3 regions of the Rouxiella chamberiensis genome follow, and region 1 is predicted to be linked to each of the others. Evidence: predicted binding sites of a transcription regulator. Region 1 holds the regulator's gene; each other region holds the start of a gene.

Region 1 (9,974 bases):
CCATTCTGGCGCAAACGCAGTCGGCACCGCTGCACGACCTGCTGCACATGATGCTGAAAAAGTCCGACAACATGATTGCCGACACGGTTTTCCGCACGTTGGGTCATCAGGTTTACGGCGTGCCGGGCACCTGGCGCGCGGGTTCCGACGCCGTTCGTCAGGTTTTGCGTCAGAAAGCGGGCATCGTGATGGGCAACAGCATTCAGGTGGATGGTTCCGGGCTCTCGCGTCATGACCTCGTGTCACCGAAAACCATGATGCAGGCGCTGCAATACATCGCGCAGCATGACAACGAGCTGGATTTCATCTCGATGCTGCCGCTTGCGGGTCATGACGGCACGCTGCAATATCGTGGCGGTCTGCACGAGGCGGGCGTCGACGGCAAGGTGTCGGCGAAAACCGGCTCGCTGGCGGGCGTTTACAACCTGTCGGGCTTTATCACCGCCGCCAGTGGGCAGCGTCTGGCCTTTGTGCAATATCTGTCGGGCTATGCGGTTCCGCCTGAAGATCAACGCACGCGACGCGCCCCGCTGGTCCGCTTCGAGAGCCGTCTGTACAAAGACATCTATCAAAACAACTGATAAATTGCGCCTCCCGAGTCAAACGGGAGGCATAAAAAAGGTCGCCCGTAAGCGACCTTTTTTATTTATCATGCAGACAGCGCGTGATTAACGTTCGTAAATGATTTCAACGCCTTCGTCGTCTTCATCATCCCAGTCGTCCCAATCATCGTCTTCGTCTTCTTCGGCCACAGCCAGCTGTTCACGGTGGTAATCGTCCCACATGAACTCGACTTTCTCCGGCACGGCTTCTTCGACAGACATATGCTTCGGATTTTCGTTGATGAACTTCATCACTTCCCAGCACAGGGCGTTCACGCCTTCACGATTGGCGGCGGAAATCAGGAAGTACTCGCCTTCCCAACCCATGCCTTCGGCGATTTCTTTTGCACGGCGCTCGGCTTCTTCCTGACCGATGACGTCAATCTTGTTGAAGACCAGCCAACGCGGCTTGTTTGCCAGCTTTTCGTTGTACTGCTGCAACTCGTTGATGATTATCTTCGCGTTTTCAACCGGATCGGATTCATCGATTGGGGCGATATCTACAAGGTGCAGAAGAACGCGGCAACGCTCAAGGTGCTTCAGGAAGCGAATGCCAAGACCTGCGCCTTCGGATGCGCCTTCGATAAGTCCGGGGATGTCGGCAACCACGAAGCTCTGCTCGTGGTCCATACGCACGACGCCGAGGCTCGGAACCAGCGTGGTAAACGGATAGTCCGCCACTTTCGGCTTGGCGGCCGATACGGAACGGATGAAGGTCGATTTACCGGCATTCGGCAGACCCAGCATACCGACATCGGCAAGCAGCATCAGCTCGAGAGACAGATCGCGCAGTTCGCCTTTGGTACCCATGGTTTTCTGACGCGGGGAACGGTTGACGGACGATTTGAAGCGGGTGTTGCCCAGACCATGCCATCCGCCCTTGGCGACCAGCTGAACCTGACCATGACGCGTCATGTCGCCCAGCACTTCGCCGGTTCCCTGATCCAGCACACGGGTGCCCACGGGAATCTTGATGGTGATGTCTTTACCGCGTTTACCGGTACAGTCACGGCTCTGGCCGTTTTCACCGCAGTTCGGCACGGAAAGACTTCACAAAACGGTAGTCGATCAGGGTATTGAGGTTTTCGTCGGCAATCAGGTAAACATCACCGCCGTCGCCGCCGTCACCACCGTCAGGACCACCGTGAGGAATATATTTTTCGCGGCGGAAGCTTACGCAACCATTACCGCCATCGCCTGCTACGACCAGGATCGTCGCTTCATCTACAAACTTCATTTGAACTGTCTCCGTAAATCATTCACCCGGATGCATACCTAGCCATCGAGTCTTGTTCTGTTCCGGGGCGCCACGCATGATGGCCCATTGCAGAATACTTTACTCCTGCAACGTCCACAAAGGCTCAAAAATAACCCGTCGGGTCATGCACCGCAGAACAGAAGACAGGCTACTTGCCAGCATAAAAAATGTCTCAGGCTTCGCCAACGGAAGCAGTGCGATAGCACATAAAGTGTACAGCAAAATGAGAATCTGCGATGAAGTCAGTCTTCTTGACTATCATTTTTATTGCCGGTGTTGGCCAACAGAATGTAAAAAGCCCCGCAACTAATTGCGGGGCTTACATCAATCTATCTAGACGCAGACGGTAAATTATTCAGCTTCGATGCTGATGAATTTACGGTTGTCTTTGCCTTTAACTTCGAACTTGACTTTACCGTCAGTCAAAGCAAACAGAGTGTGGTCTCGACCGCAACCCACGTTGATACCCGCGTGGAATTTGGTGCCGCGCTGACGAACGATGATGCTGCCTGCCAGTACTGCTTCGCCGCCAAAGCGTTTTACGCCCAGACGTTTAGCTTCTGAATCGCGACCGTTGCGTGTGGAACCGCCAGCCTTCTTGTGTGCCATAGTTTCGCTCTCCTAAACTTAAGCGCTAATGCCGGTGATTTTAACATCAGTGAACCACTGACGGTGGCCCTGCTGCTTACGGTAGTGCTTACGACGACGAAACTTAACGATCTTAATTTTCTCGCCACGACCGTGAGCAACAACTTCTGCCTTGATCACACCGCCAGCAATTAAAGGCAAGCCGATGTTGATTTCTTCACCGTTAGCGATCATCAGAACTTGGTCAAACTCAATTGTTTCACCAGTTGCGATGTCCAGCTTTTCCAAGCGAACAGTTTGACCTTCGCTTACTCGGTGTTGTTTACCACCACTTTGGAAAACCGCGTACATATAAAACTCCGCTTTCCGCGCACTCAACTTTGTATAGTCCAGAGGGCGCTATAAATATTCACAATAGGGCGCGAATTCTACGCAAAAATTCAGCATATGACAAGAGCACAATCACCAGAAAAGAAGAAAAAAGCGCAGTTCACTTGAACGCGTTTATCTCACTCATTTTTCAAGTACAATCATTACTACAGATTGCATCATGTGCCAATGTGAGCCCGTTCTCATTGCGGTGAAGAGAAATAAAGCCGAAAAATCACAATGAACCTAGAACAGATTACCGACCTCACCGAACAGGATATGGCTGCAGTTAATGCGGCAATTCTCGAACAGTTGAACTCTGATGTCTCACTCATCAATCAACTAGGATATTACATCATTAGCGGTGGTGGTAAACGAATTCGCCCGATGATTGCCGTGCTTGCCGCCCGCGCCCTGAATTACACGGGTGACAAGCATGTGACCGTCGCTGCGCTGATAGAGTTTATTCATACTGCAACGCTGTTGCACGACGACGTGGTCGATGAATCCAACATGCGCCGCGGCAAGGCGACGGCCAATGCGGCTTTCGGCAACGCGGCGAGCGTGCTGGTAGGCGATTTTATCTATACCCGCGCCTTCCAGATGATGACCGACCTCGAGTCGCTGCCCGTGCTGGCACTGATGTCGAAAGCCGTTAACGTCATTGCCGAAGGCGAAGTGCTGCAATTGATGAACTGCAACGACCCCGACATCACCGAAGAAAGCTACATGCAGGTTATCTACAGCAAAACGGCGCGTCTTTTCGAAGCGGCGGCACAGGCGTCAGCCATGCTTGCAGGCGGAACGGATGCTCAGGTACGTGCCTTGCAGGACTACGGGCGCTATCTCGGTACCGCATTCCAGCTGATTGACGATTTGCTCGACTACGACGCCGACGGTGAAACGCTGGGTAAAAACACCGGCGACGATCTGGACGAAGGCAAACCCACGCTTCCGCTGCTTCATGCCATGAAGCACGGCAACGTCGAGCAGGCCAGTATGATTCGCCAGGCCATCGAGCAGGGCAACGGCAGGCATCTGCTTGAACCCGTGCTGCAAGCCATGCATCAGTGCGGCTCGCTCGACTACACGCGCCAGCGTGCCGAGGAAGAGGCCGATAAAGCCATCGCGGCCCTTCAGGCGCTGCCAGAATCCTCTCACCGTCGTGCGCTTGAAGGGCTTGCCCATCTCGCCGTCAAACGCGATTTCTAGAGTCTGCCACCGACGTGAACCCGTTAAACGTCGAATGAACTGCAAGGCCCGCGCTCTTCCGGCGGCCTTGCACATTCGCGGTCTTCCTGTCCTTCTTCCGGGCTGACGCTTTTCTGCTGCGCCTCCTCCCTGTTCGCTCCGAGCCTCTTGATAACCGCCAGCATGCCCTCTCTCACGATGAAGGACACGATTTGTCCGCGTTCCCAGTTCGTTTAGCTGCTTATAGCTTTCGATCCAGATGAGTAAAGGATCATGACAGCTCGAAGACAAATATTCGGCAGATTTTTCCTGAATGATCAGCGCGGGTTTCATCGGTTTCGGTAAACTGCCGATGTGATATTCCACCGCCTTACCCTGCACGCCACGACGACGGCGCGTCTCCCATTTCTGCCTTCTGGCCATTCCGTGGATACCCTGTGTCGTTTTAGGTAAACCATTTACCCCTGCAAGTTCCTTGGCTGCAAACCATTCCTTTTTCATGGCAATCCTTTTATTATTTTTAAATCTTGAAATTAACAGAGATTATTTTGAAAGCGCCCAGCCCAATACAGGTAACACATAAGAGGTCGAATTTACATCAACAGTTAATTAATAGAGAAGATAAACTGGAATTCATTTATTTAACAAATATTGTTATCTATTTTATTCAGCCTATTTATGATTTCCAGAATCCCTTCCCGCATAATGAACGTGACCATCCTATTTCTCTCTTCCTCATGAAGTTGTTTATAACTTTCAATCCAAATAACGAGTGGATCCTGAAGATGTGAAAAGAGATATTCCGCGGACTGCTCCTGCAACTTAAGCGTTGACCCCGTGTTAACTGGCAAGCTATCTCTATGATATTCAACCCCTCTCCCCTGTACACCCAACCTTCTTCGCCTAACCCAACCCTGACGTCGCGCCATACTGTGTATGCCCTGGGGTGAAGAAGGCAATCCAGTAAAACTTGTTAGTTCTTTAGCTGAAAACCACTCACGATTCATAAGTACACTCTCTATTTGATGTGTATATATCATTATGATTAATGCTACCGGAAGAATTGCCGTTACCCGGATTATTATTGACAACAGGGTTTGGTCGTTGCCTTCACGATAGGACACCGCCCGAAAAAACCGGAATATCTCTTTTAGTTGAACCTTTAAGTTATACCATTAGGCCATTAAAATTTGCAGCAATAAATTTATTTACCTCACGCCGTTCCTTTTTATGATGAAATATTTTGATGGAGAAAAATAAAACTAACTCGGCAATTTAACCCTCAGCGGTAAGTTAAAATGAAGAGCAATCATCATCAGCCAATAAAAATACAATTAATTCATCAGGATAACAGATTATATCAATTTATCTGCCCTTGGGATTTTCAGAAAACAGGCAGCAATGACGATCTTTTAATAATAACCAACCATTCCGAAAAATCACCTACTCCGCTAAAAAAGTTTTCTTTGCCTTAACGAATAACGGTTAAAAATAACAATTACAGCTAGTTATCCTAATGAGATTGATTGCTTACTGGTTTGAATAAGCCCAACCCCTCATGATGAAAAATAATAATATCTTTTGGGAAACGTGTTTGAACAAAGTGCATAAATTTGCTTTTATATGTTTCCCAATCGAGAAGGGAGAAAGCCACCCTCTATATATTTCACCTGCCTGCTCATTAAATAAGGAAGCCACAATGCTTTTACGGAAAGAAGATTGGCATCATGCCGATATTATTGCATCACTGCATAAACAGCGGACTACGCTGGCCGCCCTGTCGCGTTCAGCCGGGCTAAGCTCTTCAACGCTCGCCAATGCGCTTTCCCGCCCATGGCCAAAAGGAGAATGGATTATCGCCAATGCGCTACAGGTTCACCCGTCCATTATCTGGCCGAGCCGCTATTTTGATCCCGATACGGATGAACTGCTTGAGAGAAGGATGCGTGCAACCTCGATATTGAAACCCAGGGTGCCCGCTGCCGAGGAGAAGAGTATGTAGAAACGGCGTTTCACCGAAATTTGGACATAACAAACCGCCGGAGTACGACCCGGCGGGTTATCAGGAATAGGTTACCTGTTACCGGCTTCTGTCTGCCTTCACGTTGCCGCAGTGGTCGGAGAGGGAGCATTCACGAACTGTTCTCCCAACTCGATATCTTTGCGTAACTCGGCGAGCATGGAATCCAGCGCCTGCTGTTCGAACTGGCTCAAACTCCCTATTGGTTTATATTCGGCTATCCCCTCTTTTCCGAGCACAACCGGTTGTGCAAAGAAACGGGCATATTCTCCGTCGCCTTCTACATACGAACATTCGACGACCTCGCTTTTGCCCTGCATGGCCGCAACAAGTGAAAGCCCCAGCCGCGCAGCCGCCTGCCCCATAGAGAGCGTTGCCGAACCGCCACCGGCTTTCGCCTCGACCACTTCGGTTCCGGCATTTTGAATGCGACGAGTCAGGTCTTTCACCTCGTCATCCGTAAAACTGACATCGTTGACTTGAGACAGTAGCGGCAAGATGGTCAGCCCGGAGTGACCGCCGATGACGGAAACCTCCACCTCTTGCGGCAGTTTGCCTTTCATTTCAGCCACAAAGGTATTGGCGCGCAGCGTATCGAGTGTTGTCACGCCAAACAGTTTTCGCTTGTCGTAGACACCGGCCTTCTTCAGGACTTCGGCGGCAATGGCGACCGTCGTGTTGACGGGATTGGTAATAATACCGATGCAGGCCTGTGGACAGGTTTCCGCAACCTGTTGCATCAGATTGCGGATAATGCCCGCATTGACTTTAAAGAGGTCTGAACGATCCATGCCGGGTTTACGGGCTACCCCCGCAGAGATAAGCACAACGTTTGCCCCTTGAAGCGCAGGTCGGGCATCTTCACCACTGAATCCTTTAATCTTTACGGCGGTGGGGATATGGCTGAGGTCTACCGCTACGCCCGGCGTGACAGGGGCAATATCATAGAGGGAGAGGTCAGAGCCAGACGGCAATTGAGTCTTGAGTAGTAAAGCGAGGGCCTGGCCTATTCCGCCAGCAGCGCCAAGGACTGCAACTTTCATCCTGTACTCCTTTTTAAATGACGTTGAAAAAACATCATGCTTTCATTCACTTAATAACTGTTAACCTAATAACCTTAGTAAATGGCCGTATTAAAGACAAACGACCATTTTATATATTGCGAGCTGGCGCAGAATTTAAATTCCGAATTTAAAGGCGGGAATTAAATTACTATTCTTTATCATAAGGATAAAAAATCATCAGCATGATGAATTATTTATAACGGGGAAGGGAGTGGAAAAGGAAAAGTACCTGAGCGATTAAAAAATCAAAATTATTTAATATGAAAAGAGGTTTGTTTTAATTATTAAACTAACAATTCGTATAAAAGGTTTTATTTTTTTGTTCTCTCCACAGGGCGGGGCCTCTAAAAAACGCCGTCTCTGTGTCTTTCTTGACCTTCACTCGATGTTTTATTGCATAAAAATTCAAATTTATGCATAATCAACGCCACTATCATCATGAACCTATGGGTGCAACATGCGTAATCCTGCCAAACAGGAAGATTTAATCAAAGCTTTCAAGGCGCTCTTGAAAGAAGAGAAGTTTAGCTCTCAGGGTGAAATCGTAGTCGCACTGCAAGATGATGGTTTCGAAAACATCAATCAGTCTAAAGTTTCACGCATGCTGACCAAGTTCGGTGCCGTCAGAACCCGCAATGCCAAGATGGAAATGGTCTACTGTCTTCCCGCCGAAATTGGCGTGCCAACCACGACAAGTCCCTTGAAAAATCTGGTATTGGATATCGACTACAACGACGCCGTAGTGGTAATCCGCACCAGTCCGGGCGCTGCCCAACTGATTGCGCGCCTGCTCGACTCGCTCGGCAAATCGGAAGGTATTCTCGGGACCATCGCCGGTGATGACACCATCTTCATTACGCCTGCGCGCAAGTTTACCGTAAAACAGCTGTACGACGCGATACTCAGCTTGTTCGAACAAGAGCTTTAGTTCGTTATCGGGTCGGTAGGTTTCACTTACCGACCGGCTTTGCCCCTCTCTGCCTCCCGGATATCTGTTAAAACCGTCTTACCCCAGCATAATCCCCTGCGAGATTCCGCACAGAAAGTTCATTCTTCTCAATTCTTTGATTTAACTTAAATTAAACTAAAAACGAGCAATAAAACGACATCTTTTATGCTTTGCGGTTATTAAAAAAGCAAAAAGGGCGTTAATAATTACTTAGCATACTATTAATATGCCAAGTTATTAGATGTATAATTACTCTCGTAATGACGCATTGATGAAAATGTTAATCACGACGTTCTCGTCAAGTTGCCATTGAAAGGACGAATTTTGAATATCCATTCAAAAGCCGCCGATAAAACGGATTTATCGCCGCGAAAACCGTGCATTTGTTCGCCAGCCTGTGATTCCCCGGGTAATGCGACGCCGTTAATGCAGAATGAAGTTTTCTGACCTGATAAATCCAAAAATTAATCTGCGCTGATACTTGCACCGACTTCAACAAAAGCGGGCAGCCTGCGCACAGGTAAATTAAGGAAACTATCATGAAAATCACCACAGCTTTTGCCGCATTAGGTCTGATGACTGCCGTCTCTTTCGGCGCGTCGGCCGCACAGCTCATTACTGACCAGCAGGCGCAGAACCTGCAACCTATGGGCACAATCACTGTGAGTGGTATCAATGGCGTGCCAACGGATATTCGTCAGCAGCTGTCGCAGAAGGCAGACAGCGAAGGGGCATCTTCTTACCGCGTCATTGAAGCACGCAACGACGGTAACTACCATGCTACGGCTCAGATCTATAAATAAGAGCAAGGATCCCGCCCTGCTCTTGTAAAACGAATTATAACGAACCCTCGTCGTCCTGTCCGACGACACCCTTTTGCCCTCGCTCTGCGAGGGCTTTTTTTGGGTAGCCGCTTACTGCTGGGCGAGTTTCTGCGCTTTCTTGTCAAGGGCCGCCAGCAGCTTGCCGTGAATGCCGCCAAACCCGCCGTTGCTCATCACCAGAATGTGATCGCCCGGCAAGGCGGTCTTGACAATCATGTCGACCAGCGCATCCACATCGGCATGCCAGTGCGCGGGCTGAATACAGCGCTCGGCGACTTCAGCCACCTGCCACGGAATGTTCTGCGGTTGCAGCAGGAACACTTCGTCGGCGCGACCCAGCGCAGGCGCCAGCTCGTTTTTGGTTTTGCCGAGCTTCATGGTGTTCGAACGCGGCTCGAGTACGGCAATAATACGTGCTGTGCCGCCCACCTTGCTGCGCAGCGCCGCCAGCGTGGCGAGAATCGCCGTCGGGTGGTGTGCGAAATCGTCATACACTTTCACGCCATGCGCTTCGCCACGCAGTTCGAGACGACGACGGGCGTTGATAAAGGTACCCAGCGCCTGACAGGCATCCGCAGGCGTAACGCCCACATGACGTGCGGCGGCAACGGCCATCAGCGCGTTATGCATGTTGTGCTCGCCCACCAGGGACCATGACACCTCGCCCGCGACTTCGCCATTGAGATAGACCTGGAATTTGCTGGCATCCGGCGAGGTCTTTTTGGCATTCCAGGTGCAGCCGTCACCGGCGTACTCCTGCTCGCTCCAGCATCCCATCGCCATGACCTGTTTCAGCGGCGTGTCGTGTTCGGGAAGAATAATCTTGCCCTGACCCGGCACCAGTCGCACCAGATGATGGAACTGCTTCTGGATGGCCTTCAAATCGTCGAAGATATCGGCGTGGTCGAATTCGAGATTGTTGAGCACCAGCGTGCGTGGGCTGTAATGAACAAATTTGGAACGCTTGTCGAAGAAGGCGCAGTCGTACTCGTCCGCCTCGATAACCATGAACGGGCTGTTCCCCAGACGTGCAGACACGTCGAAGTTGCCCGGCACACCGCCTATCACATAGCCAGGCTGGTAGCCGCAGGCTTCGAGGATCCAGGTGA
Region 2 (9,974 bases), 950 kb from region 1:
AGCAGGGTATACAACCCGGCATCCAGAGCGGAATAGCTGCCCTGCCCGACTTTACGCAGCTGATCGACAAACTTGATGATGCCGGAGAGCGACACCAGCATGAACAGCGTCATCATGATGGTGTTGAAAATCGTGCGTCCGATATAACGGTCCAAAACTCCAAACATCAGGCCGCTCCTCTCAAACGGGCGCGAATTCTGCGCATAGGCAGGGTATCCCACAGGTTGAGCAATACGGCGATCGCCAGATACACCAGATTGGTGACCCACATCCAGATCATCGGATCAAGCTTCCCTTTCTCGGCATTCGATTTCAACGAGCTTTGCAGCAGGAAGAAGATGAGATACAGGAAGATAGCGGGCAGCATGCTCAGCACACGCCCCTGACGCGGGTTGACGACAGAAAGCGGTACGACCATCAGCGCCATGATAAACACGGACACTACCAGCGTCAGACGCCAGTTCAGTTCGGCGCGCGCCTCGACGGTCGGCGACTGCACCAGCTGCGTCATGCTCATCTGCTCGGCATCGCTGCTGTCGATTTCAACGGCGCGACGACCGATAACGGCCAGATAGTCGGTGAAGTTGGTGATACGGAAGTCGCGCAGCAGCGCAGTTCCTTCATAGCGGGTGCCGGTATCCAGCGTGACCTGCTGGGCGCCGTCGGGACGCTGGTCCATGTGACCGTGTTCGGCCACAACGACTGAAGGTCGCTGATTATTGTTGGGTCTAAGCTGCGCCAGGAAGACGTTACTGAACTCTTTTCCGCGCACGCTGCCTACAAACAGCACCGAACTGCCGTCGGAAGACGGGGTAAACTTCCCGGCCGCCATCGCCGCCGCGCTTGGATTGGCACGCGCCTCGGCCATCACTTCATCCTGATGTTTCGAGGACCACGGACCGGCCCAAAACGCATTAATACCTGCGAAAATAGAGGTAAGCAGCGCCAGAAGCATGGCAGCAACGATTAGTGACCTTTTTCCAAGTCCGCAGGCGTGCATAACAGTGATTTCACTGTCAGTATAGAGCTTGCCGAGCGTCATCAGCAGTCCCAGGAAAAGGCTGAGTGGCAGGATGAGTTGAGCCATCTCGGGTATGCCTAACCCAAGCAGCCGAATGACTAAGTTTGTCGGGATATCGCCATCGACTGCCGCACCCAGTATCCTGACCAGCTTCTGACAGAAGAAGATGAGTAGCAGAATAAACAGGATCGCAATTTGGCTCTTGAAGGTTTCCCTAACCAGATATCTAATGATGATCACGCTGAATACGCCTGTGAAAACTTGTCTTTTTGCAGGAAAATCGATAATTTCATCGCTAATCCGTCATTTTTTCTCATCATATGGCAACCTTCACAGCTAAAATAGTATTACACCACTGTAAATTTGGGTGACCTATAGGAAGATGCTTATAGGCGCCAAAAATAAAATTTATCGCCGTTCAGGTTAACACAGGTCATTACATCAATGACGGGAGAGTGTAACGGATGCCCCATTCTATCCGTACCCCCGCCTTTGTCTTTAAGATTCAGGAGAGTGCATGGAGTTCAGTGTAAAAAGCGGCAGCCCGGAAAAACAGCGCAGTGCCTGTATTGTAGTCGGCGTATTTGAACCTCGCCGCCTATCTCCTATGGCTGAACAGCTCGACAAGATCAGCAACGGGTATATCAGCGCCCTGCTCCGCCGCGGCGAACTGGAAGGAAAAGTGGGCCAGACCCTGTTCCTGCACCATGTTCCAAACATTCTGTCCGAGCGTATTCTGCTGGTAGGCTGTGGTAAGGAACGTGAACTCGACGAGCGCCAATACAAGCAGGTTATCCAGAGAACCATCAACGCCCTGAACGAAACCGGTTCTATGGAAGCCGTTTGCTTCCTCACCGAGCTTCACGTCAAGGGCCGCAATACCTACTGGAAAGTGCGTCAGGCCGTCGAAACCTCGAAAGAGTCGCTTTATACGTTCGACCAGCTGAAAACCAACAAGGTCGAGCCGCGTCGTCCGCTGCGTAAAATGGTCTTCAACGTGCCGACTCGCCGCGAACTCAACAGCGGTGATCGCGCAATTGCCCACGGTCTGGCTATCTCCTACGGCGTGAAAGCGGCGAAAGATTTAGGCAATATGCCGCCAAACATCTGTAATGCGGCCTATCTGGCCTCACAGGCGCGCCAGCTGGCGGATGCCTTCAGCACCAATATCACGACTCGCGTCATCGGCGAACCAGCAGATGAAAGAGCTGGGCATGAATGCCTATCTGGCGGTCGGTCAGGGTTCGCAGAACGAATCGCTGATGTCGGTGATGGAATATAAAGGCAATCCCAACGCCGACGCCAGGCCGATTGTACTGGTCGGTAAAGGTCTGACCTTCGACTCCGGCGGCATCTCCATCAAGCCTGCGGCCGACATGGATGAAATGAAGTATGACATGTGTGGCGCCGCGACCGTGTACGGCGTGATGCGCGTTGTGGCCGAGCTCAAGTTGCCGCTGAACGTCGTGGGCGTTCTGGCCGGATGCGAAAACATGCCGGGCAGCCGCGCATTCCGTCCGGGCGACATTCTGACCACCATGTCCGGCAAAACCGTCGAAGTGCTGAATACCGATGCCGAAGGCCGTCTGGTGCTGTGCGATGCGCTAACCTACGTCGAGCGTTTCGACCCGGAACTGGTTATCGACGTCGCCACCCTGACCGGTGCCTGCGTGATTGCGCTGGGTCATCACATCACCGGCCTGCTGTCGAATCACAACCCGCTGGCGCACGAGCTTATCACTGCATCCGAACAATCCGGCGACCGCGCATGGCGTCTGCCAATGGGTGACGAATACGACGAGCAGCTGCAATCCAACTTTGCAGACATGGCAAACATCGGCGGTCGTCCGGGCGGTGCTATCACCGCGGGCGTATTCCTGTCACACTTTGCCGAGAAGTATAACTGGGCTCACCTGGACATCGCCGGTACCGCGTGGCGTTCGGGTAAAAACAAGGGAGCTACGGGACGTCCCGTTTCTCTGCTGTCCCAGTTCCTGTTAAACCGTGCAGGTCTTAACGGCGACGATTAATCGCCCGCGGCTGCAAACCCGCTTTCCGAAACGCTACGGAAAGCGGTGTCAGGAAGGCACCTATGAAACAGGCAACATTCTTTCTACTCGATTCTCCAGACGGCGGCGGCGAGCTTGCCAGCCATGAAGCGCTGGCCTGTCAGATAGCTGCCCAACGCTACCGTGCGGGTCAACGGGTGCTGATTGCCTGCGACGACCAGAAGCAGGCCGAACGGCTGGACGAGGCGCTGTGGAAACGTGAGGCCGACCAGTTTGTGCCACACAATCTGGCAGGCGAAGGCCCGCGTTTCGGCGCGCCCGTCGAGCTATGCTGGCCCGGAAAACGTGGAAACGCCCCGCGAGATTTGCTGATTAGCCTGCTTGGGCAGTTTGCAGATTTTGCCACCGCTTTCCATGAAGTGGTAGACTTCGTTCCTTACGAAGATTCCTTAAAGCAGTTGGCGCGCGAACGCTACAAAGCCTATCGCAGCGTCGGCTTCAATTTGACCACGGCGACACCGCCCGACGTCAATACAACGACTACAGAATAACGAAGCGAAATGGATAAGACATATAACCCGCAAGATATCGAGCAACCGCTTTACGAGCACTGGGAAGAACAGGGCTATTTCAAGCCTAACGGTGATACCAGCAAGGAAAGCTTCTGCATCATGATCCCGCCGCCGAACGTTACCGGTAGCTTGCATATGGGTCACGCTTTCCAGCAAACAATCATGGATGCCATGATCCGCTACCAGCGCATGCAGGGCAAAAATACGCTGTGGCAGGCGGGGACCGACCACGCCGGTATCGCCACGCAGATGGTTGTCGAGCGCAAGATTGCCGCCGAAGAAGGCAAAACCCGTAAAGATTACGGTCGTGAAGCGTTTATCGACAAAATCTGGGAATGGAAATCGGAATCGGGCGGCACCATCACCCGTCAGATGCGCCGTCTCGGCGACTCCGTGGACTGGGAGCGCGAGCGCTTCACCATGGATGAAGGCCTGTCCAACGCCGTTCGCGAAGTGTTTGTGCGTCTCTATAAAGAAGATCTGATTTACCGTGGCAAGCGCCTGGTCAACTGGGATCCTAAACTGCGCACGGCTATCTCCGACCTCGAAGTTGAAAACCGCGAATCCAAGGGTTCCATCTGGCACCTGCGCTATCCGCTGGCCGACGGCGTGAAAACGGCCGATGGCAAAGATTATCTGGTGGTCGCCACTACTCGTCCCGAAACCGAGCTGGGCGATGCCGGCGTTGCGGTTAATCCTGAAGATCCGCGCTACAAAGACCTGATTGGCAAGGAAGTTATCCTGCCGCTGGTTGGTCGCCGCATTCCAATTCTTGGCGATGAACACGCCGACATGGAAAAAGGCACCGGCTGTGTGAAAATCACGCCTGCCCACGACTTTAACGACTATGAAGTCGGTAAACGTCACGGCCTGCCGATGATCAACATCCTGACGTTCGATGGCGATATCCGTCAGAGTGCCGAAGTGTTTGATACCAAAGGCGAAGAAAGCGACGCGTGCAGCAACGAGATTCCCGAGCAGTTCCGTGGCCTCGAGCGCTTTGCCGCGCGTAAAGCCATTGTCGCCGCCTTCGACGAACTCGGCCTGCTTGAAGACATCAAACCGCACGACCTGACCATTCCTTATGGCGATCGCGGCGGCGTGGTTATCGAACCTATGCTGACCGACCAATGGTACGTGCGCACTGCACCACTGGCCAAAGTGGCCGTTGAAGCGGTCGAAGACGGCGAAATCCAGTTCGTGCCCAAACAGTATGAAAACATGTACTTCAGCTGGATGCGCGACATTCAGGACTGGTGCATCTCGCGTCAGCTGTGGTGGGGTCACCGCATTCCGGCATGGTACGACGCAGAAGGCAAAGTCTACGTCGGTCGCGACGAAGAAGAAGTGCGCCGCGAAAACAACCTGGGCGCAGACGTTGTGCTGAGCCAGGACGAAGACGTGCTGGACACCTGGTTCTCCTCCGGCCTGTGGACCTTCTCCACGCTGGGCTGGCCAAACGAGACGCCGGACCTGAAAGCCTTCCACCCAAGCAGCGTGGTTGTCAGCGGTTTCGACATCATCTTCTTCTGGATTGCCCGCATGATCATGCTGACCATGCACTTCGTGAAAGACGAAAACGGCAAGCCGCAGGTGCCGTTCAATACGGTTTACATGACCGGCCTTATCCGCGACGACGAAGGACAGAAGATGTCCAAGTCAAAAGGTAACGTCATCGATCCGCTGGATATGATCGACGGTATCTCGCTTGAAGACCTGCTTGAGAAACGCACCGGCAACATGATGCAGCCGCAGCTGGCGGAAAAAATCCGCAAGCGTACCGAGAAGCAGTTCCCGAACGGGATCGAACCGCACGGCACCGACGCCCTGCGCTTTACCCTTGCGGCGCTGGCCTCGACCGGTCGTGACATCAACTGGGACATGAAACGTCTCGAAGGTTACCGCAACTTCTGTAACAAGCTGTGGAACGCCAGCCGTTTCGTGCTGATGAATACCGAAGGGCAGGATTGTGGCCTGAACGGCGGCGAACTGGACCTGTCTCTGGCCGACCGCTGGATTCTGGCCGAGTACAACCGCACCGTGAAAGCCTACCGCGAAGCGCTGGACAACTATCGTTTCGATCTCGCGGCGAGCATTCTGTATGAATTCACCTGGAACCAGTTCTGTGACTGGTATCTGGAGCTTGCCAAGCCGGTAATGAACGGCGGCACCGAAGCGCAGCTTCGCGGTACGCGTCATACGCTGGTAGAGGTGCTGGAAGGCCTGCTGCGTCTTGCGCATCCGATCATTCCGTTCATCACCGAAACCATCTGGCAGAGTGTGAAACCGCTGAAAGGCATCACTGCAGACACCATCATGCTGCAACCTTTCCCGGAATATTCGCCGGAGAAAGCCGATGAAAGCGCCCTGGTCGACCTCGAGTGGATCAAACAGGCTATCATCGCGATTCGTAACGTGCGTGCCGAAATGAACATCGCGCCGGGCAAACCGCTGGACCTGTTGCTGCGTGGCGCAAGCGCCGATGCCCAGCGTCGTGTCGAGCAGAACCTGAGCTTTATCAAATCGCTGGCGCGTCTCGAGTCCATCACTGTACTGCCTGTGGGCGACAAGGGTCCGGTTTCCGTCACCAAACTGGTGGAAGGTGCCGAACTGCTGATCCCGATGGCGGGTCTGGTCGACAAGGAAGCCGAGCTTGAGCGTCTTGGCAAAGAGATTGCCAAGCTGGATGCCGAAGTCGAGCGTATCGAAGCCAAGCTGTCCAACGAAGGCTTTGTCGCGCGTGCACCGGAAGCCGTGGTCGCGAAAGAGCGCGAACGTCTGCAAGCCTGTGCCGAAGCGAAGATAAAGATTCAGGAACAACAGGTGACCATCGCCGCGCTGTAATTTCGGCCGGTCGATACCCCTTAAAACGGCAGAGTAAACGCTCTGCCGTTTTTTTTACAATTGCAAAACGCGTCCGCTCGCGGTATTAAATGCACAAGAACAAGAAATCGCGTTGAGCCGATTCAAATAATTCAAAATTTAGCAGACCCGGATCGTTGAAGTGACGACTCGCCGCTCATGCAGCGGTAGCTTCATGAACATAGGGTGTGGGGTAAGTACGCAATGACAACAGCAGTGAAACTCGACACGCCACAGGACACGATTTCGGTACGCCGCATTACCTGTGATGACAACGCCGCGATCGCGAACGTGATCCGCACGGTGTCCGCCGAATTTGGTCTGACGGCCGACAAGGGCTATACCGTGGCCGATCCCAATCTGGATATTCTGTGTGAAATGTACAGCCAGCCACGCAGCGCGTACTGGGTGGTTGAGCTGAATGGCGAGATAGCCGGCGGCGGCGGTATTGCGCCTCTGGTGGGCGGCGACGAGAGTCTGTGCGAACTGCAAAAGATGTATTTCATGTCCAGCCTGCGCGGTAAGGGTCTGGCAAAACGGCTGGCGTTGCAGGCGCTTGCCCATGCCAAAGAGCAGGGATTTTCCCGCTGTTATCTGGAAACCACCGCCAGTCTGACACAGGCCATCGCGCTGTATGAACATCTCGGTTTCGAACACATCGACGGCGCACTCGGCAGCACCGGCCACGTCGACTGTGAAGTCACGATGTTAAAAACGCTGTAATCTTCTGTTTCAGGAATAAAAAAAGCCGACTTTCGTCGGCTTTTGTGTCGAAATCACAGCGTGTTCAAGCGCCGGGGCGCAGAAGAGACGCGGTGATTAGTGGCGTTTGCCGTCGTCGTCTTTATCAACAGACTTCTTCTCGGCGACGTCGTCTTCTTCTTCGTCGTCTTCGTACTCGTCTTCATCATCGCCGTCTTCGCCGTTCGGGTCTTCGAAATAGGTGCCCCAACCGTCGTAGTTTACGCCGCTTGCTTCGGCCAGCGCCACCAGCTGCTCGACCTGCTTGTCGATGATGTCGGCGTTCAGCGCAACTTCGCTGATGATGTCGCAGCACATCACCATTGAGCCGTCTTCAACTTCCAGCTCTTCTGCGTCGGTCACTTCATAGCCCAGCTTGAAGGCTTCTACGGCTGCTCGCTCTAAAACTTCGAATTTCTCGCAGGAGAAATGATGCTCAATAGTGTAAAGCGCGTCAGGATCGCTGCCGTCTTCCAACAGCTCTTCGATGATTAAGCGGGTCTCTTCACGTTGTTCGTCCAGCAATTCACGGTTTGCCATGCCTCGGTCCTCAATCAATATGACGTTTGTACGCTATTTTCACACAGCAGACGGCTCTCCTCCACTATAAACGACAAAGTTTTTACTTTGGGGTTGTATTTGCATATTCATACATATAAATTGAATTTTAATTCATTATATATGTTTCGGAGATAGGCACATGAGTCTGTTAAACAAACGCCATTTTCTTAGGCTACTGGATTTTACCCCGTCAGAAATCGCGACCCTGTTGAAACTGTCCGCAGAGTTAAAAACGGCCAAGAAGAACGGCACCGAAAAGCCGTCCCTGAAAGGCAAGAACATCGCGCTCATCTTCGAAAAAGACTCGACCCGCACCCGATGCTCTTTCGAAGTTGCCGCATACGATCAGGGCGCGCAAGTCACCTATCTCGGCCCGAGCGGCAGTCAAATCGGCCATAAGGAGTCGATGAAAGACACCGCGCGCGTGCTGGGCAGAATGTTCGACGGTATTCAGTATCGCGGTTTCGGCCAGGACATTGTCGAGACGCTGGCGGAACACGCGGGCGTGCCGGTCTGGAACGGACTGACCGATGAATTCCACCCGACGCAGCTGCTGGCCGATTTGCTGACCATGCAGGAGCAGTTGCCGGGCAAGGCGCTGTCGCAGATGTCGCTGGCCTATCTCGGCGACGCGCGCAACAACATGGGCAACTCCCTGCTTGAAGCCGCCGCGTTGTGCGGTCTGGATTTACGTCTGGTTGCGCCTTCGGCCTGCTGGCCCGAAGCGGAGCTGGTCGCAAGCTGTCAGCAGCTGGCGCAGGAGAACGGCGGTTCCATCACGCTGACGGAAGACATCGATGCGGGAGTGAAAGGCGCAGACTTCCTGTATACCGATGTTTGGGTATCGATGGGCGAGCCGAAAGCGGTATGGAAAGAGCGCATCAATTTGCTGCGCGCCTATCAGGTCAACATGGCCATGATAGCGAAAACCGGCAATCCGCAGGTCAAGTTCCTGCACTGCCTGCCGGCTTTCCATGACGATCAAACCACGCTTGGCCGTCAAATGGCCGAAGAATACGATCTGCACGGCGGGATGGAAGTGTCCGACGACGTGTTCGAGTCGGCGCACAGCGTTGTGTTCGATCAGGCCGAAAACCGCATGCACACCATCAAGGCGGTCATGCTCGCCACCCTCGGCTCGCTTTAAGCACAAATTGATCAAGTCAGCGCGCAGCATCTTGGCGGGCTGACTTTTCAAGCGCTTCTGCCCTCTCCCTTACCTTCTTTACCGTCCTTTACCCGTCGACTGCGCACTTTTTCTACTAACCTTTCACCATGTGAATAAAAAAGGGAAGAGTTATGGGCGCCGTAAATCCCGAGTTCGTGCTTCGTTTGGAAAGTTTGCTGAGTAGAGTCTATCCCAAGGAACATATTGGCGATCTGATAAAGAAGATTCTGCATCTTGGAGACAAATGGCGTTACGGAGAACATCGTTCGTCGGAGTGGGTCGACGGCACCAACGTGTATCTCATTACCTACGGCGACACGATTTCGCAGCCCGACCGCCCTCCGCTTGCCACCCTGAATGACTTTGCGCAAAAACATCTGAAAGACAGCATCAGCGATATTCATATTCTGCCGATGTACCCGTACAGCTCGGACGACGGCTTTAGCGTGATTGATTACCGGCGCATCGACGAACATCTGGGCGGCTGGAGCGATATCCATCACCTCTCCGCCCATTTCAACATGATGTTCGACTGCGTCATCAACCATATTTCCCGTTCGAGCGACTGGGTGAAAGGTTATATCAATGACGATCCCTACTATCGCGATTACCTGATTGAAGCCAAGCCCGAGCTGGATTACAGCCGCGTCGTGCGTCCGCGCGCCTCGCCGCTGCTGACGCCGTTCATCAAGGCCGACGGCACACAGCTTTATCTGTGGACCACGTTCAGCGAAGATCAGATAGACATCAATTTCAAGAATCCGCAGGTCCTGCTCGAAAGCATCGACGTGCTGTTGCAGTATGCGGCCAGCGGCGGACAGTCGATTCGCCTCGACGCGATTGGCTATATCTGGAAAGAGCTGGGCACCACCTGTATTCACCGCCCGCAGGCGCACAACATCATCAAGCTGTGGCGCACCATTCTGGATGAGGTGATCCCCGGCACCCGCATCATTACCGAAACCAACGTGCCGCATCATGAAAACATCAGCTATTTTGGTGAAGGCGACGAGGCGCACATGGTCTATCAGTTTGCGCTG
Region 3 (9,974 bases), 400 kb from region 1:
CGTCCGAGCCGCATAACAAGACCGCCTATTTTGTCGATGCCCCTTATGAGGTCGATAAAGTGCCTGCGGCCGATTTTAGCCGGTGGCAGCAGCTTGAAACGCAGATTACGCTTTCGCTGCCGAAACTTAATCCCTACATACCTGAAAACCTCGAGCCGGTTAACAAGCCGGGGGGCAGACGCGACCTTCACTCATCGTCAATCAGAAAGGGCTGCGTGTGCTGTATATGCCGAGCCGCTATTTTACGGCCGAACCCAAGGCGGACGTGACGCTGGCCTTCCGCAGTCATAACGCGCTCGATAGCGCCAAAAAGCAGGTTTTATACGGGCTGAACGATTATCTGACTGGTGTCGCTTTCGACCAGCTAAGTTACCAGGCTTCCATCGGCGGCATCAGTTTTGCTACCACGCCAGACCACGGACTCGAATTCAATGCCAACGGCTTTACCGATCATCTACCTGATTTATTGAGCGAATTGGTAGAGGAGTATCCGAAAGTCGTTCCTACGCAAGAGCAACTGGAACAGGCGAAATCCTGGTATCTCGAACGTCTCGCCGCCGCAGACAAGGGCAAGGCCTTCGAGTTGGCACTGCAACCTGTACAGCTTATTTCGCGGTTGCCTTACAGCGAGCGCGAAGTACGTGAAGGGCTGGTGAAAGACATCACCTTGCAAGACGTGATTGCCTATCGCAAAAGCCTGCTCGATGACGGCGCGCTTGAAGTGCTGGTCAATGGCAATATGACTGCGCCGCAGGTCGAAAAAATGGTGGCGGACATTAAGGCGAAAGTGAAACCGCAGGGCAGTGTGTTCTGGCGCGGCAGCCGAATTCTGGTTAATCATCCGCAAAAGGTGAACATGCAGCGTGTCGGCACTTCAACAGACTCCGCACTGGCGGCGGTGTACGTGCCGACGGGGTTCGACGAAGTTCGCAGCATGGGATACAGCGCCTTGCTTGGGCAGATTATCCAGCCATGGTTTTACAGTCAGCTGCGAACGCAGGAGCAACTGGGTTATGCCGTATTTGCCTTCCCGATGCCGGTAGGTAAACAGTGGGGCATCGGTTTCCTGTTGCAAAGTAATAGCAAACAACCCAAATACCTATACGATCGTTATCTGGCATTTTACCCGCAGGCAGAAAAACGTCTGCGCGAGATGAAAGACAGCGAGTTCGCCCAGTATAAGCAGGGCCTGCTTAACGATATGCAGCAGCGTCCGCAGACGCTGAGTGAAGAAGCGGGGCGTTTTAGCGAAGATTTCAGTCGGGGTAACGATGATTTCAACACCCGAGATAAAGTGATCGCCGTGATTCAGGGGCTGACCCAGAAAAAACTGGCCGATTTCTTCCATCAGGCGGTTATCGCTCAAACCGGCTTTGCTATGCTGTCGCAGGTTTCAGGCAATGACAGCAAAACGCCGGAATATGCGGCTCCAACGGGTTGGAAAACCTACCCGACGACGTCCAGTTTACAAAAAACCTTTCCACATCAGGTTAATAAATAATGACAGAAATACTCCCGCACAAGCTTGATCCTCTCACACTGCCGCTGTATGGCGAGCGGTTGATTGAGGCTTCTGCGGGCACCGGAAAAACCTTTACGCTGGCGTTGCTCTATCTGCGTCTGTTGCTGGGTTTAGGGCGCGAAGCCGCCTTTCCGCGCAGGTTAACGGTTGAAGAAATTCTGGTGGTGACCTTTACCGAAGCCGCTACCGAAGAGCTGCGCGGGCGTATCCGCAGCAATATTCACGAGTTGCGACTCGCCTGCATTCGCGGCACCAGCGACAATACTATGCTCACGGCTTTAATGGCTGAGATCGTGGATTTATCAGAAGCCGCCTCGACGCTGCTGGCCGCCGAACGGCAGATGGACGAAGCTGCCATTTACACCATTCACGGCTTTTGCCAGCGAATGCTTATGCACAATGCCTTCGAGTCCGGAATTCTGTTCGAGCAAACGCTGATTCAGGATGAACTGCCGTTACGTCGTCAGGCCTGTGCCGACTTCTGGCGGCGATACTGTTATCCGTTGCCTCTGGATATTGCCCGCGCGGTCGCCGAAGAGTGGAGCGGCCCCGAAGAGTTGCTGGGTGTGTTGGCCTCCTACCTTCATGGCGAAGCGCCGCAGCTGCGTTTTCCGCCAGAAAGCGAAGAGACGCTGGAAAGCCGGCATCAGCGCATTATTTCTCGCATCGACGATATCAAGCAGCAGTGGCATGCCGCTGCGGCCGATATTGAAAAAGAGATGAATCATTCCGACGTCGACAGGCGCAGCTACAGCGCCCGTTATCTGCCCGTCTGGCTCGCCGCGGTAGGCGAGTGGGCGATGCAGAAAACCGAAAGTTATGCGCGCCCGAAAGAGCTTGAGCGGTTTCGTCAGTCAATTTTGCTGGAAAAAACAAAGAAGGGTCAGCCGCCGCAGCATGCCGTTTTCCGCGCTATCGACTCGCTGTATGAAGAGCCGCTTGGTATTCGTGATCTGGTCATTGCCCGGGCGCTTGATGAAATACGTCTGTCCGTGGCCGAGGGCAAGCGCCAGCGTGCCGAGCTGGGCTTCGATGACCTGCTGAGTCGTCTCGACAGCGCGCTGAGACAGCCCAACGGCGAGATTTTGGCGCAAACTATCCGTAAGCGTTATCCGTTGGCGATGATTGACGAATTCCAGGACACCGACCCGCAGCAATACCGTATTTTCCACAACCTGTACGGCAAGCAGCCCGAAAGTGGTTTACTGCTCATTGGCGACCCCAAGCAGGCGATTTATGCGTTCCGTGGTGCAGATATCTTCACCTATATGAAGGCGCGTGCCGAAGTGACGGCACATTACACAATGGACACCAACTGGCGTTCCGCCGTACCCATGGTCAATGGCGTCAATCAGCTGTTTTCACGGCTGGAAACGCCGTTTCTGTTCTCTCAGATTCCGTTTATCTCTGTTCAGCCTGCCCCCAAGAATGCCTCTCTCGGCTTTGAGCTGCACGGACATAAACAACCGGGCATACAGTGCTGGTTACAGCCCGGCGAAGGCGTGGGTTCTGCCGATTATCAGCAGTTTATGGCGCAGCACTGTGCAGGCCAGATTCGCGAGTGGCTCACCGCAGGCCAGCAACAGGAAGCCTGGCTGATTTCTGGCAAGCACCGCAGACCGGTTGAAGCATCAGACATTACCATCCTTATTCGCAGCCGTCGGGAAGCGGGCCTGATTCGTGATGCGCTGGCGACATTGAATATTCCTTCAGTCTATCTCTCGAACCGCGACAGCGTATTCGATACTCCCGAAGCAATGGATGTACTCTGGCTGTTGCAGGCCGTGCTGACGCCCGAGCATGAGAGAACCCTGCGCAGCGCAATGGCCACGGGCCTGATGGGACTTGATGCCCTCACGCTGGACGCGTTGACGCAAAATGAAGATAAATGGGACAAGCTGGTCGACGAATTTGACGGCTATCGTCAGCGCTGGATGCAGCGCGGTGTCTTGCCGATGCTCAAAAGCCTGATAACACATCGCCATATTGCCGAGGATTTACTGGCCAACCCGGGCGGCGAGCGGCGTCTTACCGATCTCCTGCATCTCGGCGAACTGCTGCAGGAAGCCGCCGCACAGCTGGAAAGCGAGCATGCGCTGGTCCGCTGGCTGGCGCAACAGGTGGCACAACCCGATACTCAGGCGCAAAGCCAGCAGCTGCGTCTTGAAAGCGACAGGCATCTGGTGCGCATCGTGACCATCCACAAATCCAAAGGGTTGGAATATCCTTTGGTGTGGCTGCCCTTTATCAGCAATTTCCGCGTGCAGAAGCACGGCCTTTATCACGATCGCCAGAGTTTTGCCGCGCTGCTCGATTTAAGTGAAGATGAACAAAGCATCCAGCTCGCCGAAGAAGAGCGTCTGGCTGAAGATCTGCGCTTGCTGTATGTCGCGCTTACGCGTTCGGTTTACCACTGTAGCCTTGGCGTCGCGCCACTGATTCAGGGAACGCGCAAAAAGCAGGGTGACACTGACCTGCATCTCGGCGCGCTCGGATATCTCATCCAGAACGGGCAGCCCGGAGACGCGAATTATCTGGCCGCCTGCCTCCAGGAACTGGTGGGCGACAATATTGCCGTCACGCAGATTGAACCTGCCGAGCAGGCTGTTTGGGAACCGCCAAAAGTGGAAGTTGCAACGCTTTCGGCGGCGCAGATAACCCGCACCCTTGCCGATTTCTGGCGGGTTACCAGTTATTCGGGTCTGCAACAGCACGGTTCTGCGCTGGCGCAAGACCTGCTGCCCAAGCTGGACGTCGATGCCGCAGGCGAGCAACCACAGGAAAGCGAACCGCAACTGTCGCCGCACAGCTTCCCGCGCGGTGCGGCGCCCGGAACTTTCCTGCACAGCCTGTTTGAAGAGCTGGACTTTACGCAGCCTGTCGACCCCGACTGGCTACAGGAAAAACTAGAGGCACAGGGTTATTCCAACGAATGGCTTGCGGTACTCGAGGGGTGGCTAAACACCGTGCTTACTACCGAGCTGGATGATTCCGGCCTGTCGCTCAGCATGCTTGACGGTTCGCAACAGCAATCCGAACTGCAGTTTTATCTGCCGATTGACGGCCTGCTGAAACCCGTAGATCTCGACGCGCTTATCCGCCAACACGATCCGCTGTCGGCAAGGTGTCCGCCGTTAAACTTCCAGCAGGTTCGCGGCATGCTCAAGGGCTTTATCGATCTGGTGTTTTGCTGGCACGGACGTTACTACCTGCTGGACTACAAATCCAACTGGCTTGGCGAAGACAGCAGTGCCTATACCCAGTCGGCGATGGAAGGCGCGATGGCGCAGCATCGCTATGACCTGCAATATCAGCTTTATACGTTGGCGCTGCACCGCTATCTCGGGCACCGGCTGGCAGGTTATGATTATGAACAGCATTTTGGTGGCGTGATTTACCTCTTTCTTCGCGGCGTGGATGCCGAGCATCCTGACAACGGGATTTTCCGCCACTGTCCCAACAAAGAATTTATTACCTCAATGGATGACCTGTTTAAAGGCGAAGCCGTCGTGCAGTTGGCACGGGAGAATACCGAATGAATGCCCTTTATGAGCAGGCGATAACATCAGGCGCTCTGCGCCCTCTGGACGTACAGTTTGCCCGTATGCTGGCGCAGGAAGACGCTGCGATGATGCTGGCCGTGGCCTGTCTGAGTGCCGAAGCGGGGCGCGGACACGTCTGTCTTCGCATCGACGAACTGCTGCCCGACCAGCTGTTTGAGGGGCGCTTCCCGGCACTGGCTCATGCAATGTGGCAGGCGGCAGGATCACCCGACGCACAGGGATGGCTCTCGCTGCTGCAGCAGCATCCCTCCGTGGGCGACGGCACTCAGGCAACGCCTCTGGTCTTGCAGCAACAGCGCCTATATTTACAGCGGATGTGGCAGGACGAAGGCCGCGTCGCGACCTTTTTCATCGATGACGGCCAGTCGCTGCACGTGAATCTTGCAGAACAGGGCGGCACGCTTGCAGTAGACGAACAGCGCCTGCGTGAAGTGCTGGATCAACTGTTCGGACCGGCCAGTTCCGACAGCATCGATTGGCAGAAAGTGGCCGCCGCCGTGGCCGTAACACGTCGTATTGCCATTATTTCCGGCGGGCCGGGCACCGGTAAAACAACGACCGTCGCCAAGCTGCTTGCGGCGCTGGTCAAGTTGCAGCCCGATCGCCTGCGCATTCAGCTGGCAGCGCCAACCGGCAAAGCGGCCGCGAGACTGACCGAATCGCTGGGGCAGGCGAGTCGTCAGCTCGACCTGACCGAAGCCCAGCGCGCGCAGTTTCCGGAGGAGGCCTCAACCTTGCACCGGTTGCTGGGCGCGCAGCCCAACAGTCAGAGAATGCGCTATCATCAGGGCAATCCGCTGCACCTCGACGTGCTGGTCGTCGATGAAGCCTCCATGGTTGATTTGCCGATGATGGCGCGCCTGATAGCGGCACTTCCCGCACAGGCACGTGTCATTTTCCTGGGCGATCGTGACCAGTTGGCCTCCGTGGAAGCGGGTGCGGTGCTGGGCGATATTTGCCGTTTTGCGGAGCAGGGTTACAGTCCTGCCCGCGCAGCACAGCTTATGCGCCTGACAGGCTGCGCCGCCGAAGGCGTGGAGCTGGCTCAACCTGCCAGCGTTCGCGATACCCTCTGCCTGCTGCGCAAGAGCTACCGCTTCGATGCCAGTTCAGGGATTGGCGTGCTGGCGGCTGCGGTGAATGCTGGCGACAGTCAGGCCGCGCGTCGCGTGCTTGCGCAATCACTGCCCGATGTCGGCAGTTTCCCGCTCAACGAAACGGAAGACTTCAAGACGCTGCTCGATGCCTGCGTCTCAAGTTATCGCCCTTATCTGCAAGCCGTGGCGGAGAAAGCCGATCCCGCCGAGATCCTGCGGGCGTTTGGTGAATTTCAGGTGCTGTGCGCACTGCGCGAAGGGCCATTCGGTCTTGCAGGATTAAACGAACGCATCGAGCAGATGTTGCAGCGCCACGGGTTAATTCGTCGTCCCACTGCGCTTGGTGGCCGCTGGTATGCCGGAAGGCCGGTGATGATAAGCCGCAACGACAGCGCGCTCGGGCTGTTTAACGGCGATATCGGGATTGCGCTACGAAGCGAATCCGGTGAGTTGAGGGTGTATTTCCAGTTGCCCGACGGACAGATAAAATCGGTGCAACCTAGCCGTTTGCCTATCCACGATACCGCCTACGCGATGACAGTGCACAAGTCCCAGGGTTCCGAATTCGACCACACCTTGCTGGTGTTGCCGAATCATTTCCTGCCGGTGCTGACCCGTGAACTAGTATATACCGCCATCACCCGCGCCAAACGACGGCTGTCGATGTACAGCAGCGAAAAAGTCCTGAGCATGGCTATCCGCACGCCTACACAGCGGCGCAGCGGTCTGGTCGAGCGGCTTACCGAAAGCTGATTTTTGGCGCATAAAAAAGGCGGCATCATGATGACACCGCCTTTTTTCACCTTGAGTGCTTACAGGTCAGCAATCAGAATTTTGGAACGTCGCTGGTAGTTGTACATTTCCTGCTTCTGTATCGGCAGAACATCAACGTCGGCCGGTTTAAAACCGCGTTCCTGGAACCAGTGAATGCTGCGGGTCGTCAGCACAAACAGCTTGGTAAGCCCCATTTGCCTGGCGTGGCTGGCGACACGCTTCAACAGCATTTCTCCGCGCGACGAGCTGCGGTAATCTGGATGCACCGCTACACAGGCCATTTCGCCAATCTTTTCGTCGAGGAACGGATAAAGTGCCGCGCAGGCGATAGTCAGGTTATCGCGCTCGATAATGGTGAATTTATCGATTTCCATCTCCAGTTGCTCGCGCGAGCGGCGCACCAGAATACCCTGTTGCTCCAGCGGGCGAATCAACTCGAGAATGCCGCCAATGTCATTAATGGTCGCCCGGCGCACTTGCTCGGCGCTTTCCATTACCACCTGCGTACCAATCCCGTCGCGGGAAAAGAGTTCCTGCACCAGCGCGCCATCTTCCTGATAACTTATCAGGTGGCTACGACGCACGCCGCTGCGGCAGGCTTTTACCGCACCACGCAGGAAACGCACGGTTTCGGACTGGTAATCGCCTTGCTCTTCAATCTTTTCAATCAGGTTTTGCGCATCGTTCGGGAACAGTTCGGAAACAATATTGCCTTCTTCATTGGTAACGCCCTGGTTCGGCACTGAAACCAATCATCTTTTCGGCTTTGAGCTTGATGGCAAGCTGCGTTGCGACCTCTTCCGAGACCAGATTAAAGCTTTCGCCTGTCACCGATACCGCAACCGGACCCAGCAGCACGATGGCATTGCTGTCCAGCTGGCGATGAATGGCCTCTTCGTCAATGCGGCGAATACGCCCGCTGTGACAATAGTCTACGCCGTCATCCACACCCAGCGGCTGGGCGATGATAAAGTTACCGCTCACGACATTGATATGCGCACCCTGCAACGGCGTATTGTTGAGGCTCATCGACAGGCGAGCGGTAATGTCGAGTTGCAGCAAACCGGCGGCCTGTTTTACCAGCTCCAAAGCCCTTGCATCGGTAACGCGGGTATTTTTATGATAAATCGGCTCATAGTCATGCTCGGACAAATTGCTGTCGATTTGTGGACGCGCGCCATAAACCACCACCAGGCGAATGCCGAGGCTGTGCAGCAAACCGATGTCATTGACTATGTTGGTGAAGTTTTCATGTTCGATGGCTTCACCACTGAGCATGATTACGAAAGTCTTGCCCCGGTGAGCATTAATGTAGGGAACTGAGTGGCGAAAACCTTGGACCAGTTCAGTGCTTCGTTCCTTCACGGCAAAACCTCTTTTGAATTTTTATTCGTAATTTCTGTATTTTTATTCTTTTGTTGCCTCGTGGCAAGTAAGAAATCTCTGTTTTTCAAATTCAATTATTTCCAATGAATCAAAAACTGAAAAAACCTGACAATCCAGTAAGTGACAGAGGTAATGGGATTCGTTAAAGTTCGTCCTATCGCTTTTTGTTACTTTTATTCATCTTTTGATATCTTTGAGACTCCATGCCTGACGAACAACATAATTCTCGACGTCGCCTTCTTTTGCAAAGCGCCGCCGCATCGTGGTTGTTGAGCGTCAGCGGCATTGGGCACGCCGCCGGTTCACATGTGGTTGCCGTGCGCGTCTGGCCTTCTTCAACCTACACCCGTATTACCCTCGAATCCAGCCAGCCTTTGAAATACAAGCAGTTTGCCTTACAGAATCCTCCCCGCGTGGTGGTGGATATCGAGGGTTTGCAGCTGAACTCGGTACTGAAGGGACTCGGCAACAAGATTCACCCGGGTGATCCTAATATCAAACAGGTTCGCGTCGGGCAGTTTTCTCCCACTACCGTGCGCATTGTGCTTGAACTCAGGCAGAACATCAGTCCGCACCTGTTTACGCTGCCGCCGGTGGCAGCGTTTCGGCATCGACTGGTTGTCGATCTCTATCCCGAAAAAACCGGATTGGGAGACAGGGACGACCAGCTGCTGGCGCTGCTTGAAGATTACAATCGCGGCGATGTGGCACGCACGCTGCCGCCCGAGAAAAAGAAAGATGGCAAGGCAGGGCGCGAGCGTCCGCTGGTGATTATGCTCGACCCCGGACACGGTGGAGAAGATCCCGGCGCTATCGGCAAACATAAAACTCGCGAAAAAGACGTGGTGCTGCAAATCGCCCGTCGACTGCATCGACTTATCCAGCTGCAACCCAATATGACGGCCTACATGACGCGCAATGAGGATATTTTCATTCCGTTAAAGGTTAGAGTTGCAAAGGCGCGAAAGCAGCGGGCGGATCTGTTTATCTCTATTCATGCCGATGCCTTTACCAGCCGCGCCGCCCGGGGTTCTTCCGTCTTTGCGCTCTCGACTAAGGGAGCGACCAGCACGGCGGCACGTTTTCTGGCCCAAACGCAAAATGAGTCGGACAACATCGGCGGCGTCAGCAAAAGCGGTGACCGCTACCTTGACCATACCTTGTTTGATTTGATGCAGACCGCGACCATCACTGATAGCCTGCGATTTGGCAAAGAGGTGCTGACACGAATGGGCAGAGTAAATCATCTACATAAACATAAGGTCGATCAGGCGGGTTTTGCGGTATTGAAAGCGCCGGATATTCCGTCGATTCTGGTTGAAACCGCCTTTATCAGTAATCTTGAAGAGGAGCGTAAACTGCGCACCAGCCATTTTCAGCAGCAGGTGGCCGAATCCATCCTCGCAGGGATAAAAGCTTATTTCAACGACGGCGGAATGTTGGCGAAAAGATAGGGCAGAGAATAGAGAACGGGCAGGAATGACAGGCAAAAAAAACACCCTGAAGGGTGCCTGTTTTTAGAATCTGTAGATTGGTTGCGGGGGCCGGATTTGAACCGACGACCTTCGGGTTATGAGCCCGACGAGCTACCAGGCTGCTCCACCCCGCGTCCGTCTACTGCATTCTTTACTG

The links. The regulator ArgR, encoded in region 1, controls arginine synthesis, uptake and breakdown. The targets are predictions, from matches to a motif close to ANTGAATAAAAATACANT.
Region 2: the regulator ArgR is predicted to act here: its motif matches at 7,865-7,882, upstream of argF (ornithine carbamoyltransferase).
Region 3: the regulator ArgR is predicted to act here: its motif matches at 8,355-8,372, upstream of amiC (N-acetylmuramoyl-L-alanine amidase AmiC).

Annotation. Positions count from the first base shown of each region.
Region 1 covers NZ_CP114058.1:4,176,608-4,186,581, reverse strand. The annotation lists gene dacB (serine-type D-Ala-D-Ala carboxypeptidase) at 1-581, shown strand, start outside; partial or broken gene cgtA (Obg family GTPase CgtA) at 669-1,839, opposite strand; partial or broken gene O1V66_RS19560 (EamA family transporter) at 1,989-2,112, opposite strand; gene rpmA (50S ribosomal protein L27) at 2,212-2,469, opposite strand; gene rplU (50S ribosomal protein L21) at 2,488-2,799, opposite strand; gene ispB (octaprenyl diphosphate synthase) at 3,058-4,029, shown strand; partial or broken gene O1V66_RS19540 (DNA-binding protein) at 4,170-4,509, opposite strand; gene O1V66_RS19535 (DNA-binding protein) at 4,650-5,015, opposite strand; gene O1V66_RS19530 (helix-turn-helix domain-containing protein) at 5,708-6,010, shown strand; gene mdh (malate dehydrogenase) at 6,109-7,071, opposite strand; gene argR (transcriptional regulator ArgR) at 7,550-8,020, shown strand; gene yhcN (peroxide/acid stress response protein YhcN) at 8,581-8,844, shown strand; gene mpl (UDP-N-acetylmuramate:L-alanyl-gamma-D-glutamyl-meso-diaminopimelate ligase) at 8,956-9,974, opposite strand, start outside.
Region 2 covers NZ_CP114058.1:3,225,533-3,235,506, forward strand. The annotation lists gene lptG (LPS export ABC transporter permease LptG) at 1-167, opposite strand, end outside; gene lptF (LPS export ABC transporter permease LptF) at 167-1,261, opposite strand; partial or broken gene pepA (leucyl aminopeptidase) at 1,539-3,051, shown strand; gene O1V66_RS14935 (DNA polymerase III subunit chi) at 3,114-3,581, shown strand; gene O1V66_RS14940 (valine--tRNA ligase) at 3,591-6,446, shown strand; gene O1V66_RS14945 (GNAT family N-acetyltransferase) at 6,669-7,187, shown strand; gene rraB (ribonuclease E inhibitor RraB) at 7,284-7,745, opposite strand; gene argF (ornithine carbamoyltransferase) at 7,906-8,913, shown strand; gene O1V66_RS14960 (alpha-amylase family glycosyl hydrolase) at 9,066-9,974, shown strand, end outside.
Region 3 covers NZ_CP114058.1:4,574,818-4,584,791, forward strand. The annotation lists partial or broken gene ptrA (pitrilysin) at 1-1,501, shown strand, start outside; gene recB (exodeoxyribonuclease V subunit beta) at 1,501-5,061, shown strand; gene recD (exodeoxyribonuclease V subunit alpha) at 5,058-6,935, shown strand; partial or broken gene argA (amino-acid N-acetyltransferase) at 6,995-8,321, opposite strand; gene amiC (N-acetylmuramoyl-L-alanine amidase AmiC) at 8,546-9,796, shown strand; tRNA gene O1V66_RS21415 (tRNA-Met) at 9,875-9,951, opposite strand.